4 regions of the Mesorhizobium sp. M1A.F.Ca.IN.020.03.2.1 genome follow, and region 1 is predicted to be linked to each of the others. Evidence: predicted binding sites of a transcription regulator. Region 1 holds the regulator's gene; each other region holds the start of a gene.
What was found. The regulator PhoB, encoded in region 1, activates phosphate uptake and scavenging genes when phosphate is short. The targets are predictions, from matches to a motif close to TGTCATNNANCTGTCAT.

Region 2: EOA79_RS05735 (DUF1045 domain-containing protein) is a predicted target of PhoB. The motif match lies at 1,262-1,278, and genes of this name have one in related genera.
Region 3: ugpB (sn-glycerol-3-phosphate ABC transporter substrate-binding protein UgpB) is a predicted target of PhoB. The motif match lies at 2,072-2,088, and genes of this name have one in related genera.
Region 4: EOA79_RS08070 (alkaline phosphatase) is a predicted target of PhoB. The motif match lies at 2,948-2,964, and genes of this name have one in related genera.

The regions. Positions count from the first base shown of each region.
Region 1 is NZ_RZSV01000070.1:8,713-13,156, reverse strand. It holds gene pstA (phosphate ABC transporter permease PstA) at 1-83, shown strand, start outside; gene pstB (phosphate ABC transporter ATP-binding protein PstB) at 80-883, shown strand; gene phoU (phosphate signaling complex protein PhoU) at 904-1,608, shown strand; gene phoB (phosphate regulon transcriptional regulator PhoB) at 1,628-2,317, shown strand; gene EOA79_RS13825 (ROK family transcriptional regulator) at 2,634-3,869, opposite strand; gene xylF (D-xylose ABC transporter substrate-binding protein) at 4,214-4,444, shown strand, end outside.
Region 2 is NZ_RZSV01000020.1:13,346-17,789, reverse strand. It holds gene iolE (myo-inosose-2 dehydratase) at 1-63, shown strand, start outside; gene EOA79_RS05745 (hypothetical protein) at 128-340, shown strand; gene iolB (5-deoxy-glucuronate isomerase) at 355-1,167, shown strand; gene EOA79_RS05735 (DUF1045 domain-containing protein) at 1,317-2,024, shown strand; gene EOA79_RS05730 (alpha-D-ribose 1-methylphosphonate 5-triphosphate diphosphatase) at 2,055-3,194, shown strand; gene phnN (phosphonate metabolism protein/1,5-bisphosphokinase (PRPP-forming) PhnN) at 3,191-3,817, shown strand; gene EOA79_RS05720 (ABC transporter permease) at 3,960-4,444, opposite strand, start outside.
Region 3 is NZ_RZSV01000023.1:33,677-38,120, forward strand. It holds gene ugpA (sn-glycerol-3-phosphate ABC transporter permease UgpA) at 1-628, opposite strand, end outside; gene ugpB (sn-glycerol-3-phosphate ABC transporter substrate-binding protein UgpB) at 699-2,009, opposite strand; gene EOA79_RS06450 (EAL domain-containing protein) at 2,337-4,444, shown strand, end outside.
Region 4 is NZ_RZSV01000033.1:7,315-11,758, forward strand. It holds gene EOA79_RS08055 (hypothetical protein) at 116-706, opposite strand; gene EOA79_RS08060 (TetR/AcrR family transcriptional regulator) at 920-1,537, opposite strand; gene EOA79_RS08065 (MFS transporter) at 1,616-2,899, shown strand; gene EOA79_RS08070 (alkaline phosphatase) at 3,036-4,444, shown strand, end outside.

The DNA.
Region 1 (4,444 bases):
CGGGCGCACTGATAATCACCCTGACGGTTCTCGGGCTGAGCATCTTCGCCCGCAGCCTTACCGGACGCAGAGAGGACAGATGAAACCGATGTTGTCCACCGACCTGAACGTAGCCGAGACGACCGCCGAGAAGGCCAAGATCGAAGTCAAGAACCTCAACTTCTACTATGGCCAGTCGAAGGCGCTGAAGGACATCAACCTGTCGCTGCCCGAGCGCAGCGTCACCGCCTTCATCGGACCTTCGGGCTGCGGAAAGTCGACGCTGCTGCGCGTGCTCAACCGCATCTACGAGCTCTACCCGAAGCAGAGCGCCGAAGGCCAGGTGCTGCTCGACGGCAAGAACATCCTCGACCGTTCGCAGGACCTCAACCTGCTCAGGACCAAGATCGGCATGGTGTTCCAGAAGCCGACGCCGTTCCCGATGTCGATCTACGAGAACATCGCCTTCGGCGTCAGGCTGTATGAGAAGATAAGCAAGGCCGAGATGGACAATCGCGTCGAACAGGCGCTGAAGCGCGCCGCGCTGTGGAACGAGGTCAGGGACAAGCTCAACGCCAGTGGCCAGAGCCTTTCGGGCGGCCAGCAGCAGCGGCTCTGCATCGCCCGCACCGTGGCGGTGAAGCCGGAGGTCATCCTGCTCGACGAGCCGGCATCGGCACTCGATCCGCTCTCGACCGCCAAGATCGAGGAGCTGATCGACGAGCTGCAGGCCGACTACACGATCGTGATCGTCACCCACAACATGCAGCAGGCGGCGCGCGTGTCGCGGCAGACGGCGTTCATGTATCTCGGCGAGCTGATCGAATTCGACCGGACCGAGAAGATCTTCACCTCGCCCCGCGAGAAGCGCACGCAGGACTACATCACCGGCCGCTTCGGCTGAGTTCATACGAGGACATAACCATGGCCCATACGGTCGCTTCCTTCGACGAGGATCTGAGGCAGATCAGCCAGCTTATCCGCGACATGGGCGATCTTGCCGGCTCGATGGTCGGCGCGTCGACCAAGGCTCTGCTGAATTCCGACAACGCGCTGGCGCAGCGCGTGGTCTCCGACGATGCCATCATGGACGCGCGCCAACGCGAGCTCGACGATCGCGCCATCACGCTGATTGCCAAACGCCAGCCGATGGCCGACGACCTGCGCAGCGTCGTTGGCGCCATCCGCATGGCCGGCGATCTCGAGCGCATTGGCGACCTTGCCAAGAACATCGCTAAGCGCGTCGGCTCGGTCGGCGTCAGCGCCGCGCCGCGCGACCTTTCGCACTCCATCGATTCGATGGCGCAGCTGGTGCTGATCCAGGTGCAGGGCGTGATCGAGGAATACGCGGCCGGCGACGCCACGGCGCTCGCCAAGCTCCGCAACGACGACGAGCGCATCGACGTCAAATACACCGCCGTCTTCCGCGAGCTCCTGACCTACATGATGGAGGATCCGCGCAACATCACGGCTTGCACGCATCTGTTGTTCTGCGCCAAGAATCTGGAGCGCATCGGCGACCACGTCACCAACATCGCCGAGAACGCCTACTATGTGCTGACCGGCACGCAATTGCCCGCGAATCGTCCTAAGCAGGACGAGACGACGATGTCGGCGCCGGCGGCCTGACAGCGAAGGTGCCTGCTATATGATCGCGCCACGCATCATGGTGGTGGAGGACGAGGAACCGCTGGGGGTGCTGCTCCGCTACAACCTCGAATCCGAGGGCTATCAGGTCGAGGTGGTGACCCGCGGCGACGAGGCCGAGATCCGCCTGCAGGAGAATGTGCCCGACCTTCTGGTGCTCGACTGGATGGTGCCGGCGGTGTCCGGCATCGAGCTTTGCCGGCGCCTCAGGATGCGGCCCGAGACCGAACGCCTGCCGATCATCATGCTGACCGCGCGCGGCGAGGAAAGCGACCGGGTGCGCGGCCTCTCGACCGGCGCCGACGACTATCTGGTCAAGCCGTTCTCGACGCCGGAATTCATGGCCAGGGTCAAGGCGCTGCTGCGCCGCGCCAAGCCCGAGGTGCTGTCCAGCGTGCTCAAGGTCGGCGACATCGTCCTCGACCGCGAATCGCATCGCGTCTACCGCAAGAAGAGCGAGATCCGGCTCGGCCCGACCGAGTTCAGGCTGCTTGAATTCATGATGCGGCATCCCGGCCGGGTGTTCTCGCGCAGCCAGCTGCTCGACAATGTCTGGGGCGAGACGATCTATATCGACGAGCGCACCGTGGACGTGCATGTCGGCCGCCTGCGCAAGGCGGTCAACAACGGCCGCATGCCGGACGTCATACGTACCATCCGTGGGGCGGGCTACGCGATCAGGGAAGATTAGATCCAGGGCACCGAAGGTCTGACGGGTTCTATCTGAGCTGGCGGGTTATCGAGACGCTGGTGCTTCGCCGTCCACGGGCGGAGCACGAAGCGTCGCGACGCGGCGCAGACCCGACGATCCACGCGACTTCCACGCGCCGCGGCGGTGCAGAAATTCTGCTCCGCTCATCCGACGATTGAGGTAATGGCATGGATTCCAGGGTCTCCGCGACGGAGCTTCGCTCCTGCTCCGCCCTGGAATGACGAAGCTGCGGGGCCTTCGCTAATCTCCGGCGTCTGCAGGACGCACAGAAGCCAACGATCGCTATCGAAGCTGCTCAGGCCACGTTCTTGCCCGCTCTTGCCTGCACGCCCGGGGCGAAAATCTCCTGGTCGACGAAGGTCAGCGCGCGCACGGCGCAGCCTTCGCGGATCAGCGGCAATTCGTTCGGCTCGGTATCGAAGGAGATCGACTTCGAATGCTGGCCTCCGGCGGTCTGGCCGATCGCCTCGCGCAGCGCCGGCTCGATCAGGTCAAAGGCGGCGGCGCTGACGCCGACCATGGCGACCGGCGCCGGGTCGATCAGCGCGAACAGGCTGCCAAGGCCGAAGCCCAGCGCCTCCCCGGCCCGGCGATAGGCCTCGCGCTCTGGGCCATCCGTCTCGCGCGCCTTGGCGGCGAGCGCCCGCATGTCGGCGTCGCCGACATCGACCGGCTCGGCGTCCTCGCTCATCTTCATGGCGCTGCGCCAGATGGCGTAGTTGCCGGCATAGGCCTCGACGCAGCCGCGGCGTCCGCAACGGCAAAGCGCGCCGCCCGGACGATGGATCATGTGGCCGAACTCGCCGCCGGAAGAATGCGTGCCGGTGAACAGCTCGCCCTTCAGCACCAGGCCCATGCCGATGCCGTGCGAGAGCAGGATGGCGATGAAATTGTCGCGATAGCGGTCGGGATCGCGCCACTGCAGCGCCACCGCCATCATGTTGCAGTCGTTTTCCATGGTGGCCGGAATGCCGAATTCCTTTTCCAGGATGTCGGCGAAGGGAATGTCGGTCAGCGGCGTGATCGGCGACCATAGCATGGCGCGGGCATGGGAATCGGTGATGCCCTGGATGCCCATGGCGATGCGGGCGACGCTGCCGACGTCGAGGTCCGGATCGTCCAACCGGCGCCGCACGATCGCCAAGCATTCGCCGATCAGCTCGTTGCGCGGCATGGTGAGGGTATCGAGGCGGCGCTGCTCCTCGGCGATGACCTGGCCCGCATAATCGATAACGGCGACCGAGAGGAAATTGAGCGACAGCACCACCGTCACCACCGCCGCCGCCTCAGGCTTGAGCGCGAGGCCCACCTGTGGCCGGCCGCGCTTCAGAGACGCGGTCTCGCTCGGCTTGCTCTCGGCCAAGACGCCTTCCTGGATCAGGTCGGAAGAGATCGCCGAAATGGTCGAATGGCTGAGCCCGGTGGTCGCGGCGATTTCCGTGCGCGACGGCTGGCCGGCCCGGCGCACGGCCGAGAGCACCATGGCGCGGTTGCGCCGGCGCAGATCGTCGTGGCGGATTCCGACCGACATTTTTGTCTCCTCCCAGTCAGCGCGGCCTCTCGATCATGCACAGGACTCGGCGACGCGCCAGATCGGTTCAGTCCCGCACGCCGGCACCCGAACCGTCCTGGTCTTACAAGTTTCGGTGGACCGGGCTGCGCCTCCTCCCGAACTGTTCCGCGATAGTGGCAGAAGCGGTCGGCACTGTCATTATTTATTGCGGGTCTCGAAAAAAGTACGTGACCACCTCAAAAACCGTCAGAATTGCAGTTGACAGCGCTTTGGCGTTGGATAGTATTTTTTCGAGGCTCGAAAAAAAGCCTCATCGCCTTCGGGCCAGTCTGGGTCGCGCCGCGAGGGCGCAGGAGGATATCATGAAGAGATTCGCAGCCGCCATTCTGGCGGGCGTCGCCATGTCGTTGACGTTGGTGTCGGTCGCGCAGGCGAAGGACAAGGTGATCGGCGTTTCGTGGTCCAATTTCCAGGAAGAGCGCTGGAAGACCGACGAAGCGGCGATGAAGAAGGCGATCGAGGCCGCCGGCGACAAGTACATATCCGCCGACGCACAGTCCAATCCAGGCAAGCAGCTGACCGACGTCGAAAGC
Region 2 (4,444 bases), on a different contig from region 1:
GAGCTGATGCGGGTGATGACGGCCGCCGGCTATACGGTCGAGACGCAGGGCTTCCCGGCGTAAACGAGTGGATTCGTCCGGCCGCTCGGTCTATCTGATGCGTTTGGACAAGTCCCGGATTGGCGCGATGAAAGACTATGAGCACCCCTTCTTCCGACCGCTGTGGCGGCGCATTGCCGTCGTCGCCGGCTGCCTAATCTGGTCGGTGATCGAATTCGCCTCCGGCACGCCGTTCTGGGGGGTAATCGCGCTCGGCTTCGCCGGTTACGCGGTGTGGCAGTTCTTCTACCTCTACAAGCCGGCCGAGGAGCCCAAGCCTCCGGCCGAGCCGAAGGAATGACCCAGGAGACAAAAATGTCGAAACTGCTCGTCAAGGCCGACAAGGGCCACGGCCACGTCGCCCACGTCACCCCGCAAAGCGCGGGCTGGACTTACGTGGGTTTTGATCTCCACCGCTTGCGGCCGGGCGAGACGGCCGCCGGCAAGACGGGCGAGCGCGAGGTCTGCCTGGTGTTCGTCACCGGCAAGGGCAAGGCTGCGGCCGGCGGCAAGGATCTCGGCCTGCTCGGCGAGCGCATGTCGCCCTTCGAAGGCAAGCCCTGGTCGGTCTATGTGCCGCAAGGCTCCGACTGGGCAGTGACCGCCGACACCGAGCTGGAGCTTGCCGTCTGCTCGGCGCCCGGTCTTGGCGGCAGCCTGCCCGCCCGCGTCATTGCGCCCGACGATCTCGGTCAGGAAGTGCGCGGCAAGGGCACCAACACCCGCTACGTCACCAACATCCTGCCCGAGGGCAAGCCGGCCGACTCGCTGCTGGTGGTCGAGGTCATCACGCCCGGCGGCCATACCTCCAGCTATCCGCCGCACAAACACGACCAGGACAATCTGCCGGCCGAGTCCTATCTCGAGGAGACCTATTATCACCGCCTCAACCCGCCGCAGGGTTTCGCCTTCCAGCGCGTCTACACCGACGCCGACAGAAATGGCGTGCGCGATCTGGACGAGGCGATGGCGATCGAGGACGGCGATGTCGTGCTGGTGCCGAAGGGCTACCACCCGTGTGCGGCCTGCCACGGCTATGATCTCTACTATCTCAATGTCATGGCCGGCCCGAAGCGGACATGGAAATTCCACAACGCCGCCGAGCATGAGTGGCTGATGAAGGCGTGAGATTTTTCATAGCCCTCAACCTGTTGGTCCAGTTCGGGAAAATCGTCGGCTAAGGACCGCCGGAGCCTGGGTTGCCTTCGAAAACCCATGAAAGCTTCGTCAATCCGTCATGGAAATCACCTATGGCAGCGGTCTGACGAGGATTTTCGATGCGCTATGCCATTTACTTTACCCCGCGGCAGGATGAGCCGTTGGCGCGGATCGCCGCCAACTGGCTGGGGCGCGACCCGTTCGGCGCGCCGACGCGGCCGGTCGAGGGTGTGGGTGCCCTGTCGGCGGCGGAAGTTGCCTTCCACACCGCCTCGGCTCGGCGCTACGGCTTCCACGCGACGCTGAAGGCGCCGTTCCGGCTGGCGCCCAGCGAATCGGAAGCCTCGCTGCGGGCGGCGCTCGACGATTTCGCCGAGGTCACGCCGCCAGTCGTCATCCCGCGTTTGGTCGTCGGCCAGATCGACGGCTTTTTCGCGCTGGTGCCGGAAAGTCCTTTCGAGCCGCTCAACAGTTTCGCCGGCGAGGTCGTGCGCGCTTTCGACCGCTTCCGCGCGCCGCTGACCGAGGCCGAGATCGAGCGCCGCAGCCCAGACTCGCTGAAGCCGGATGAGTTCCGCAACCTCTGCCAGTGGGGTTATCCCTACGTCTTCGAGACGTTCCGCTTCCACATGACGCTCTCCGGACGGGTCGGGCCACAGGAAAGCCCGCGCCTTCGCGCTGCAATCGACAGCCTGTTCGCGGATGTGCTGCAGCGTCCGGTGCCGGTGGATGCGCTGACGCTGTTCGTCGAAACCGAACCGGGCGCGCCCTTCATGGTGCTCTCGCACCACGTGCTTGGACGCGGCCCGGCCAGAAAAACCGCCTGATGTCCGCCCGCCTGAGATAGGACTGCTGAAATGACCGCCGAGACCGTTTTGAACAATGCCCGCATCGTGCTGCCCGACGAGATCGTCGCGGGCTCGCTGCTGCTGCGCGATGGGCTGATCGCCGCGATCGAGCCGGGTGCGGCCCGCACCGGCGAGGACATGGGCGGCGACTACATCATCCCGGGTCTCGTAGAACTGCACACCGATCACCTCGAAGGCCATTACGCGCCGCGTCCGAAAGTGCGCTGGAACCCGATCGCCGCCGTGCTCGCCCACGATGCGCAGGTGGCGACCGCCGGCATCACCACGGTGCTCGACGCCTTGCGTGTCGGCATGGACGAGGATGCCGACCTGAAGTCCGACGACGTGCGCAAGCTCGCCGACGCGATCGAGGACAGCGTGCGCCAGGATCGGCTCAGGGCCGACCACTTCATCCATCTGCGCTGCGAGGTCTCGGCGCCGGACTGCCTCGAGGCCTTCGCCAATTTCGAGACCGACGACAGGGTGAAGCTCGCCTCGCTGATGGACCACGCGCCGGGCCAGCGCCAGTTCGTCGATCTCGAGACCTACGCCTATTACTACCAGCGCAAGCTGAAGCTGACCGACCGCGACTTCCAGAAATTCTGCGAGAAGCGTATGGCGGAATCGGCCAAGAATTCCGGGCCGAACCGCGTCTTCATTTCCGCCGCCTGCCGCGAGCGCGGCATCGTGCTTGCCAGCCACGACGATGCGACGGCCGGCCATGTCGACGAGGCGGTGGAGCAGGGCGTGCGCGTTGCCGAATTCCCGACCACCGAGGAGGCGGCGAGGGCCTCGAAGGCGGCAGGCCTCGGCGTGCTGATGGGCGCGCCCAACGTCATGCGCGGCTCCTCGCATTCGGGCAATGTGTCGGCGCGCTCGCTTGCCGGCGACGGTTTGCTCGACATCCTGTCGTCCGACTATATCCCCTTCGGCCTGATCCAGTCCGCCTTCTTCCTCGGCGATGTCGTGGAAGGCATTTCGCTGCCGCAGGCGGTCGCCATGGTCTCGAAGAACCCGGCGGAAGCGGTCGGCCTTAGCGATCGCGGTGTCATCGAGCCCGGCCGGCGCGCCGACCTCGTGCGCGTGCGCGTCGACCAGCATGTGCCGGTCGTGCGCAACGTCTGGCGTCAGGGCAGGCGCGTCGCATGATGGTTTCTGCGCTGATCGAACGCGAGCTCACCGAGACGCTTCCGATCCGCAACGGCGTGTTCGTCGTGGTGGTCGGGCCGAGCGGCGCCGGCAAGGACACGGTGATCGGCTACGCCAAGGCGCATTTTGCCGGCGAGACGGGGCTGGAGTTCGTCCGCCGCGTCATCACCCGTCCGAGCGACTCCGCCAGCGAGGACCACGATACGCTGGCCGACGCCGCCTTCGCCGAGGCGGAAGCGGACGGCGCCTTCGTCATCTGCTGGGACGCGCACGGCCTGCGCTATGGCCTGCCGGCCGATGTCGATTGGGCGATCGCCAATGGTCATGTCGCCGTTGCCAACGTTTCCCGTGCCGTCATCCCGGCGCTGCGTGAGCGCTATGCCAACCTGGCGGTGGTCGAGATCACCGCTGCGCCGGAGATCCTCGCCGAGCGGCTGGCGGCGCGCGGCCGTGAATCGCGCGGCGAGGTGCTGGCGCGTCTGGCGCGCAGCACCAGCGTGACGCTTTCCGGGCTGGATGTCACCTCCATCGACAACAGCGGCGCCAGAGAGATCGCCGGCGACCGTTTCGCCGAGGTGCTGCGCAAGGCGATGGCGTTTTCGGACCTTTCGGACATGATCTGAGGTGTATTGATTCAGGTGATGCCGGCTTGCGAGTGGGAGGTTGGGCCGAGACTTGTTGATGTCGGCGCCAACGTCCAAAAAATGTGTGCAGCACGCGAAGTTGAAATCTGCCCCGCTGCCTGCCGAGATCGGACGAGGGAAGCTACTCCGCCGGCGCGCCGGCGACGTTCCGGCGCGACGCCTCCATCATCCGGCGCCGGGCGCGGAACACACCCCACTGCTGGTCGACCAGCACGCCGATCAGGATCACGCCGCCCATCACCGCGAAGTTCAGGGAGGACGGGATGCCGAGCAGATTGACGAGGTTTTGCAGTTCCTGCAGCAGCACGGTGCCGAGGATGACGCCTACGAGCGAGCCCTCGCCCCCGCGCAGCGAGAAGCCGCCGAGCACCGCCGCGGCGATGGCGTAGAGCTCATAGAACTGGCCGTGGCTCGCCGGCGAGATCGAGCGCGTGTACATGGCGAAGTAGATCGCCGACAGCGCCGTCAGCACACCGCAGATCACGTATGCCGCGATCACCACGCGTCCGGTGCGGATGCCCGAATACTTCGCCGCTTCCTCATTCTTGCCGATGGCATAGAGATAGCGCCCGAACACCGAGCGGTGCAGCACCACCCACATGACGA
Region 3 (4,444 bases), on a different contig from region 1:
GCAGCGGGAAGATGATGGTCCAGAAACGCTTGGTCTCGCGAGCGCCGTCCATCGCCGCCGCCTCGATCAGCGTCTTCGGCACCGCCTGCAGCCCGGCGACGAAGAACAGGAAATTGTAGCTGATCTGCTTCCATGCTGCGGCGGAAACCAAAAGGATCATGGCGTGACTGCCGTTGAGCAACGGATCCCAGGCTATGCCGAGACTTCTCAGCACGTAGGATAGCGAGCCGATCGAAGGGTTGAACAGGAACAGCCACAACATGCCGGCGATCGCCGGCGCCACCGCATAAGGCCAGATCATCAGCGTGCGGTAGAGCGCTTTCCCGCGCACCACTTTGTCCGCCATTACGGCAAGCAGCAACGCCGCGGCCATGGCCACGATTGCGGTGGCAAGCGAAAATACCACCGTTACCTTGATCGAGTTGAGATAGGCCGGGTCGGCAAGCACTTTGCGGAAATTGGCAAACCAGACGAACTTGCTCTTCAGCCCGAATGGATCCTGCCTGAGCATGGACTGGTAGAGCGCCTGCCCGGCCGGCCAGTAGAAGAAAACCAGTGTTATGGCGAGTTGCGGCGCCACAAGCAGGTAAGGCAGGACTTTGTTGGGGAAAACGACGCGCGGGGTCAGCTTGGTTTCCTCGTCAAGCAAGGATCGCCCGCGCCGATCCGCGCGGGCGACGTTTCATCCTCGGCCAGGTCTAGTTGCCCAACGCGTCCTTGATCGCCGCGTTGCCGCGCGAGACGGCATTGTCGAGCGCCTGCTGGGCCGTTTCCTGGCCGGCCAGCATCTTCTCGAACTCCTCGTTCTGGATATCGCGCACCTGCGGCAGATTGGGCAGGCGCACACCCTTCGAATTTTCGGTCGGCGCCTTGCCGGTCATCTGCAGGATCGGTGTCTCGCGGCCCGGGTTCTTGTCGTAGAAGCCGGACTTCTTGGTCGCCTCATAGGCTGCCAGCGTCACCGGCAGGTAGCCCGACTTCTGGTGCAGATATTCCTGCACCTCGGTCTTGGAGAGATAGGCGAAGAAGGCAGCGACGCCCTTGTACTCCGCATCGGATTTGCCGCTGAAAACCCAGAGGCTTGCGCCGCCGGGCGTCGTGTTCTGCGGCGCACCCTTGGCATCGCTGTCATACGGCAGTTGGCCGATGCCGTAGTTCATGCCCGACTTGACGATATCGCCGAGCCCGCCCGACGACTCGGTAAAGATGCCGCATTCCCCGGCAAGGAATATCTGCTTGGCCTCGGAGGTGCGCCCGCCATATTTGAAAGTGCCATCCTTGGCGAGGTCAGCCAGCGCCTGAAAGTGGTTGACGAAAATCGGCGCATTGATCTTGAGTTCGACGTCGCCGCCGGCCAGTCCGTTCTGCTGGGTCGCCCAGGAAACATTATTCCAGGCGGCAAAATTTTCCAGATGGATCCAGGTCAGCCAGGTCGAGGTGTAGCCGCAAGGGGCCGCGCCGCTCGCCTTGATCTTCTTCGCCGCTTCCCAGACCTCGTTCCAGGTCTTAGGCGGGTTGTTCACGTCGAGGCCGGCCTTCTGAAAGATGTCCTTGTTGTAGTAGAGGATCGGCGAGGAGGAATTGTAAGGGAAAGACAACATGGTGCCGTCCGGCTTCGAATAGTAGCCGACAATGCCGGGCAGATACTGGCTCTTATCGAACGTCATCCCCGCGCCCGTCAAAACTTCGGCCACGGGTTTGATCGCGCTCTCGGCCGCCATCATGACGCCGGTGCCGACATCGAACACCTGGATGATGTCCGGCGCCTGGCCGGCGCGGAACGCGGCGATGCCTGCATTCAGCGTCTCGGGATAGGTGCCCTTGAAGACCGGAACGATCTGGTAGTCGCTTTGGCTGGCGTTGAAGTCCTTCGAGATCTTGTCGACGACTTCCGCATTGGCGCCCGTCATCGCATGCCACCAGCTGATCTGCGTGACAGCGAAAGCGGACGTGGTGGAAAGCAGGGTCAAGGTAGCGGCAACACCTGCCGCGAAGCCGAAGAGCTTCATGTTTTCATCTCCCGTTGTGATTGGCGAAAGGGGGGCTTCCGCAGAACCAGTATGTGTTGCGCATGACAATCGGACAACGGTTTTGTTATGCGTCGATGAACATCATCTGATCCTAAACTAACGTGCATCGGTCACGGCCGGGCAGATTGCTTGCCGGCTTAGGATTTGAGCGACTCCAACCATCGTATTGCGACAGCCGGCCCAACCTTATCCGTCCTTTACAACCTGAGGCACACGCGTCGGTTGCAGGTCCACTAATCGATTCTTCAGCCGTCGGGCCTTAAGCAATCTTAACTTGATTGATGCGGGAAGATCAGGTGGGGCCAAATGTTGACCGTCTATAATTGCATCGTGTACGAGCACGATCTGAGGTTGGTCGCACTTGCGGCGCTCATCTGCGGAATTTCCTCTTTCTCGGCGGTCAATCTTCTTCGCCATGTCGAGCAATCGACCAGTCGAAATCGCTACGCATGGCTGTTGATTGCAGCCACGGCGACCGGATTCGGTATCTGGGCGACGCATTTCGTCGCCATGATCGCCTTCACGCCGGGAATACCCAACGCCTATAACGCGGAGCTTTCCGCGCTTTCGCTGGCCGCCTCCGTAGTTCTGACAGCGGCCGGAATGTGGATCGCCACCATCCGCGGCGGCATTGATCACTATCTTGTCGGCGGCGCCGTGCTCGGCGTCGGCATCGCCGTGATGCACTATACCGGCATGGCGGCGTTCGAGGTCCAGGGCAGGATCGTCTGGAACGAGCTGCTCGTCGCTCTTTCGCTGGCGGCGGGCGTCACGCTTGCCGCGCTTTCGCTGCTCGTCGTGCTTCGCCGCCCGTCGACGCTTACGACGATCGCTGCCGCCGTCTTGCTCACACTGGCCATCTGCACACTGCATTTTATCGCCATGGCGGCGGTCTCGATCTATCCGGACTCCTCGATAGAGATCTCAAAATTCACCATCGCGCCGATGTCGCAAGCCTTTGCCGCTGCGGCGGCAAGCCTGGTCATTCTGGTGCTCTCGGCCGCGGCGCTCCGCATCGACCTGCGGTTCCGCCGGCATCAGGCGGAAGCGCAGCGCATGCACGGCCTGGCCAACGCGGCGGTCGAGGGGCTGATCGTTTGCGACGGCAGCCGCATCGTCAGCGCCAACGACAGCATCGCGGCGCTGAGCGGCATCGCGCCCGGCACGCTGAACGTGATGACGCTCGGCGACCTCTTCGGCGAACGCGTTGCCTCAGCCATCGCCGGCGGCAGCGGTCAGGCGCAGGAAGCCGAGCTGCGCAGCCAGGACGGCACCCGCATTCCGGTCGAGCTGATCGCCCGCAGCATCGACTATTGCGGTAAGCCTCACGACGTCGTCGCCGTCCGCGACATGCGCGAGCGCAAGAAGGCCGAGCAGGAGATCCTTCGCCTGGCGCATTTCGATCCGCTGACCGGGCTTGCCAATCGCCGCAGCTTCACCAGCCGGCTCGAGGCCGAGATCGCCACGGCGAGCGGCAAGGGCGGGCAGCTCGCGCTGATGCTTCTCGATCTCGACCGCTTCAAGGAAGTCAACGACCTCTTCGGTCATGCCGCCGGCGACGCCGTGCTGCAAAGGGTGGCGCAATGCGCGTCGAGCGTGCTCCGCCATGGGCAGATGCTCGCCCGTCTCGGCGGCGACGAATTCGCCATCATCGCGCCGAACCTTCCCGACCCGCAGGCCGCCGGCCGTATCGCCGAGGCGGTGCTTTCCAAGCTACGCCAGGAAAGCCAACTGTCGCCCGGCGGCGAGCTGGTGTCGGCAAGCATCGGCATTGCTCTTTACCCGCTGGATGCCGACGACCAGGCGGCGCTCGTCAGCCATGCCGACACCGCGCTCTACCGCGCCAAGGCCGAGGGCAAGGACACTTATCGCTATTTCGAGGCTTCGATGGGTGCCGAGACGCGCGACAGGCGCGCCATGGAGCACGATCTGCGCCAGGCGGTTGCGCGCGGCGAGTTCCGGCTGGTCTATCAGCCGCAAAAGGAGATCAGCAGCGGCAAGATGATCGGCTTCGAAGCCTTGATCCGCTGGCATCATCCGGAGCGCGGCAACATCCCGCCGTCGGTCTTCATCCCGGTCGCCGAAGACAGCGGCGCCATCGCCCAGATCGGCGAATGGGTGCTGGCGACGTCCTGCGAGGAAGCCGTGCGCTGGAAAACTCCGCTGACCATCGCCGTCAATGTCTCCGCGGTGCAACTCCACAACCCGAATTTCAGCCGCAAAGTGCACGAGATCCTGCTGCGTTCGGGACTTCCGGCCGGACGGCTGGAGCTTGAAGTGACCGAGACGGCCCTTATCAAGGATATGCCCCGGGCGCTGGCGACCCTGCGGCAGGTCAAGGCGCTTGGTATCCGCGTCGCGATGGACGATTTTGGAACCGGCTATTCATCGCTTTCCAATCTGCGCGCCTTTCC
Region 4 (4,444 bases), on a different contig from region 1:
GATGTAACGGCATGGATCCTTGGGTCTGCGCCGCGTCGCTTCGCTCCTTGCTCCGCCCAAGGATGACGGATGCGCAACCTTCGCCGTCTCGCATTCGTCGAACACCCTCTGATTTCTAGTTATCTACTCGGCCGAAGTCCGGCACGTTGCCGATCACCTCGCGCTTGTCCTTGCCGCAAGCAAAACCCTTCGCCTTTTGGTCGGCGAGCTTGCGGGCCTGATCGTTGGCCTGAGGGTTGCCGGTAGCGAGCACGAGGCCGATTGTGCAACCCTCATGCTCCTCCGGCTGCGCGACCTTGGCGACGACCAGCACCTCGGTCGGCTTGTTTTCGTTTTCGGGATTGCTGATCTCGCGACGATGAATGACGGCGAAGGGCACCGCCTTGTCGCCATTGGTTTCGATGCGCCACTCGACCTTCGCCCCAGCGGTGTTGAACCCGGAGAAACTCTCCCAGATGGCGGTCATGTCGTCGGAGGGAAAACCGTAGTAGACGGACTCGCGCGCGTCGTCATAGCCGATCAGCACCGGATAGCCGCGATAGCCCGCGCAGGCGAGGTTCGCCCAGTCGCCGTCGCCTTCTTCCGATTGCGCGTAGGTCACGCAGTCCTTCTTCCAGTCGAGGTCGGTATAGTCGCTGGAAATGTCGCCGGCATGGGCCGAGCCACCAAGGATGACAAAGGCAGTAAGAGCAAGCCAGGCGCGCATCCGAAGACCTCCGTTTGGTGCAGCAGCGTAGCGTTAAAACCCGCGTGAGCCTAGGAAGCTGGGTTGGCGCGAAGGGTCAATTGTCTAGGCCGGTGCTGCTCCTCACCTGCCTGCCGGCATCCTCTCCCTGTATAGCGACGGGGAGAGGGGCGCTCTCCTCGATGGTTTCGCCAACAGCCGACGTTGCAGGAAAAGCGCCGAAGCAGCGGACCACTAGTTCTTCAAGCTGGCTTCAATCAGCAGATCGGCGTTACGGGCGACTGATGCCGCCGGTCCGCCGAGGCCGAACAATTGGCCGCTGATATAGGCGCCTTCGATCAGCAGCAGCAGCCCATCGCCCAGCGTATCGGAATCACTCGCACCCATCGCTGCCGCCATGGCGCGCAGGCGCCGGCGCAATTCCTGCTTGTTGTTCTCGCTCACCACCCGCGCGGGATGGCCGTGCTCGGGATATTCGACCGCCGCATTGGTCATGCCGCAGCCGCGATAGTCCGGCCTCTGCGTGCGTTTGCCGACGCGGGTGAGGAAAGCGATGATCTGCGCGCGCGGGTTGCCAGGATGCGCGTCCACGGCGTCGTCGAACCGCTGCCAGAATTCGAGGTCGTACTTGCGCAGATAGGAAGCGGCGAGTTCGTCCTTGGACGGGAAGGTCCGGTACAGGCTGGGCTTGGTGACGCCGGCGCGCCTGACGATCTCGTCGACGCCGATCGCCCGGATGCCTTCGCGATAGAACAGATCGCGCGCCACGTCGAGGATCTTGTCGGCAGCCTTCGGCGCCGGTGCCGTGCCGGCTCCGCTGATCGACGCTTCAATTTTATTGTCCGATGGCATTCAACAAACTCGCTTGACATTGTTACTGACCGGTACGTATGAATGGCGCCGCTCCATTGCAACGTACCGGTCAGTAACATGATAGCTCATTCCCGTCCCTTTGGCCAGCGCTACGCCTTCGTCGTCGTCGCAGTCATCTTCTTCTGCCTGCTGATCGCCGCCGGGCTTCGTTCCGCGCCGGCGGTCATGATGCTGCCGCTGGAAGAGAGCTTCGGCTGGCGGCGCGATGTCGTCTCGCTTGCCGCCGCTGTCGGCATCTTCCTCTATGGCCTCACCGGGCCGTTTGCCGCGGCGTTGATGGAGCGGATCGGGCTACGCCGCACGCTGCTTGCCGCGCTGCTGATCATGTCGGGTTCCACAGCGCTCAGCCTGCTGATGACCAAGCCGTGGCATCTGCTGCTCACATGGGGGGTATTTTCGGGCATCGGCTCGGGCGCGGTCGCCACCGTGCTCGGCGCCACCATCGTCAATCGCTGGTTCAAGACCAATCGCGGCCTGGTGATGGGGCTGATGTCCGCCTCGAGCGCGACCGGCCTGCTGGTGTTCCTGCCGCTGCTCGCCTCGTTGGCTCAGTCGGGAGGTTGGAAGCCGGTCGCCGTTGCCATCGCCATTGCCACGGCGGCTCTCGTGCCGCTGGTCTTTCTGCTGGTGCCGGAGCGCCCGGCTTCCATCGGCCAGGTGCGTTATGGCGCCGATGCCGACGACGTGCCGCCGGTGTCGCCGGCCGCGCAAGGCAATTTCCTGGCGCATACGCTGAACACGTTGCGCCGTGCCGCGGGAACCAGGGTGTTCTGGTACCTGTTCGCCACATTCTTCGTCTGCGGTTTCACCACAAACGGCCTCGTCGGCACGCACCTCATCGCCTTTTGCGGCGACATGGGCATCGGCGAGGTGCAGGCAGCCGGGCTGTTGTCGATGATGGGCATCTTCGACCTGATCGGCACGACGCTGTCCGGCTGGCTCACCGACCGTTTCGATCCGCGCAAGCTGCTTGGCGTCTATTATGCCGTGCGCGGCCTGTCGCTGATCTATCTGCCCTATTCCGGCTTCTCGGCCGTCAGCCTGATCATCTTCGCCGTGCTCTATGGGCTCGACTGGATCGCCACCGTGCCGCCGACGCTCAGGCTCGCCAACGAAGCTTTCGGCGACCGCAGCGGCCCGATCGTGTTCGGCTGGATCGTCGCCGGCCACCAAGTGGGCGCCGCGGCGGCGGCGGCCTTCGGCGGCACGATGCGCGAATTGCAGGGCAATTACGAGCTTGCCTTCCTGATCGCCGGCATGACCGGCATAGCCGCGGCCTGTATTTCGCTCTTGATCAACACGAGCAAGCCGGCTTTTGAGCCGGAACCGCAGGCGGCGTAAGCGCGACTTCCCCTTCTCCCGCAAGGGGAGAAGGGGAGAGCTGTGACCTGTTATCAAAATTTCATGGTTCCGATATGCGCCTGAAACATTGAGGCCGGAGGTTGGCGGTCCCGTTCAACGCCATCCGGAGACAGCCATGAACAAGCTCTCGTTAACCCGCCGCGCTTTCGTCACCTCGGCCAGCGCCTTTGGCCTAGTCGGCGCCTCCGGACTCGCGTTGCCTTACTATTCGCGCGCCAATCAGCGCCCGGCCTTCACCCACGGCGTCCAGTCCGGCGATATCGACGCCACCTCCGGCATGGTCTGGACCCGCACCGACCGGCCGGCGCGCGTGATGTACGAAGTGTCGACCACCGAAAGCTTCGCCGACGCCGTCAGGCTGGCGCCGCTCGATACCTCGCCCGCCAGCGACTATACGGTGAAGCGGCTGCTCACCGACCTCGCCGCCGACCAGGACATTTTCTTCCGGATGACGGCCGCCGATCTTTCCGACATCAACGCCATCTCCGAGCCGATCGTCGGCCGTTTCCGCACCGCGCCGGCGTCGAAGCGCGACGTGCGCTTCGCGTGGTCGGGCGACACCGCCGGCCAGGGCTGGGGCATCGACGAGACCGGCATGAAGACCTACTCCACCATCGCCAAGCACACGCCTGACTTCTTCCTCCATTCCGGCGACACGATCTATGCCGACGGCGCCATGAAGGACGAGGTCGACCTGCCCGGCGGCGGCAAGTGGAAGAACGTCGTCATGATCGACGAATATCGCGACCAGTGGAAGTACAACATGATGGACAAGCACGTGCTCGCGCTTAGCGCCATCTGCCCGACCTTCTACCAGTGGGACGACCACGAGGTGGTGAACAACTGGTCGGATTCGAAGGACCTGACGGCCGACAACCGCTACACGGAAAAATCCATCCATGTGCTGGCGGCCCGAGCGGCGCGCGCCTTCCATGAAATGACGACCATCCGCTACGAGCCTTCGGAACCGGGACGCGTCTATCGCAAGATCGCCCACGGGCCGCTGCTCGACGTGTTCTTCCTCGACATGCGCTCCTACCGCGGCCCGAACGGCCCCGACATGGAGGACACGCTGACGCCGAAGTCGCGCATGCTCGGCGAGCAGCAGACGCAGTGGCTGAAGCGCGAGCTGGCGAATTCCAAGGCGACCTGGAAGATCATCGCCGCCGACATGCCGCTCGGCCTCGTCGTCTGGAACGACGCGGCCAAAAAGGTCGGAGCCGAGGCGGTCAGCAACGGCGACAATGGCGCGCCGAAGGGCCGCGAGCTCGAATTCGCCGACCTGCTGCGCTACATCAAGACCGCCGGGATCACCAACACGGTGTGGCTGACCGCCGACGTCCACTACACGGCGGCGCATTACTACAATCCAGACAAGGCGCAGTTCCAGGATTTCAACCCGTTCTGGGAATTCGTCTCCGGCCCGATCCACGCCGGCACCTTCGGTCCCAACGATCTCGACATGACCTTCGGGCCCGAGCTGAAGTTCATCAAGGCGCCGAGCGCCGAGCAGGGCCAGAACCT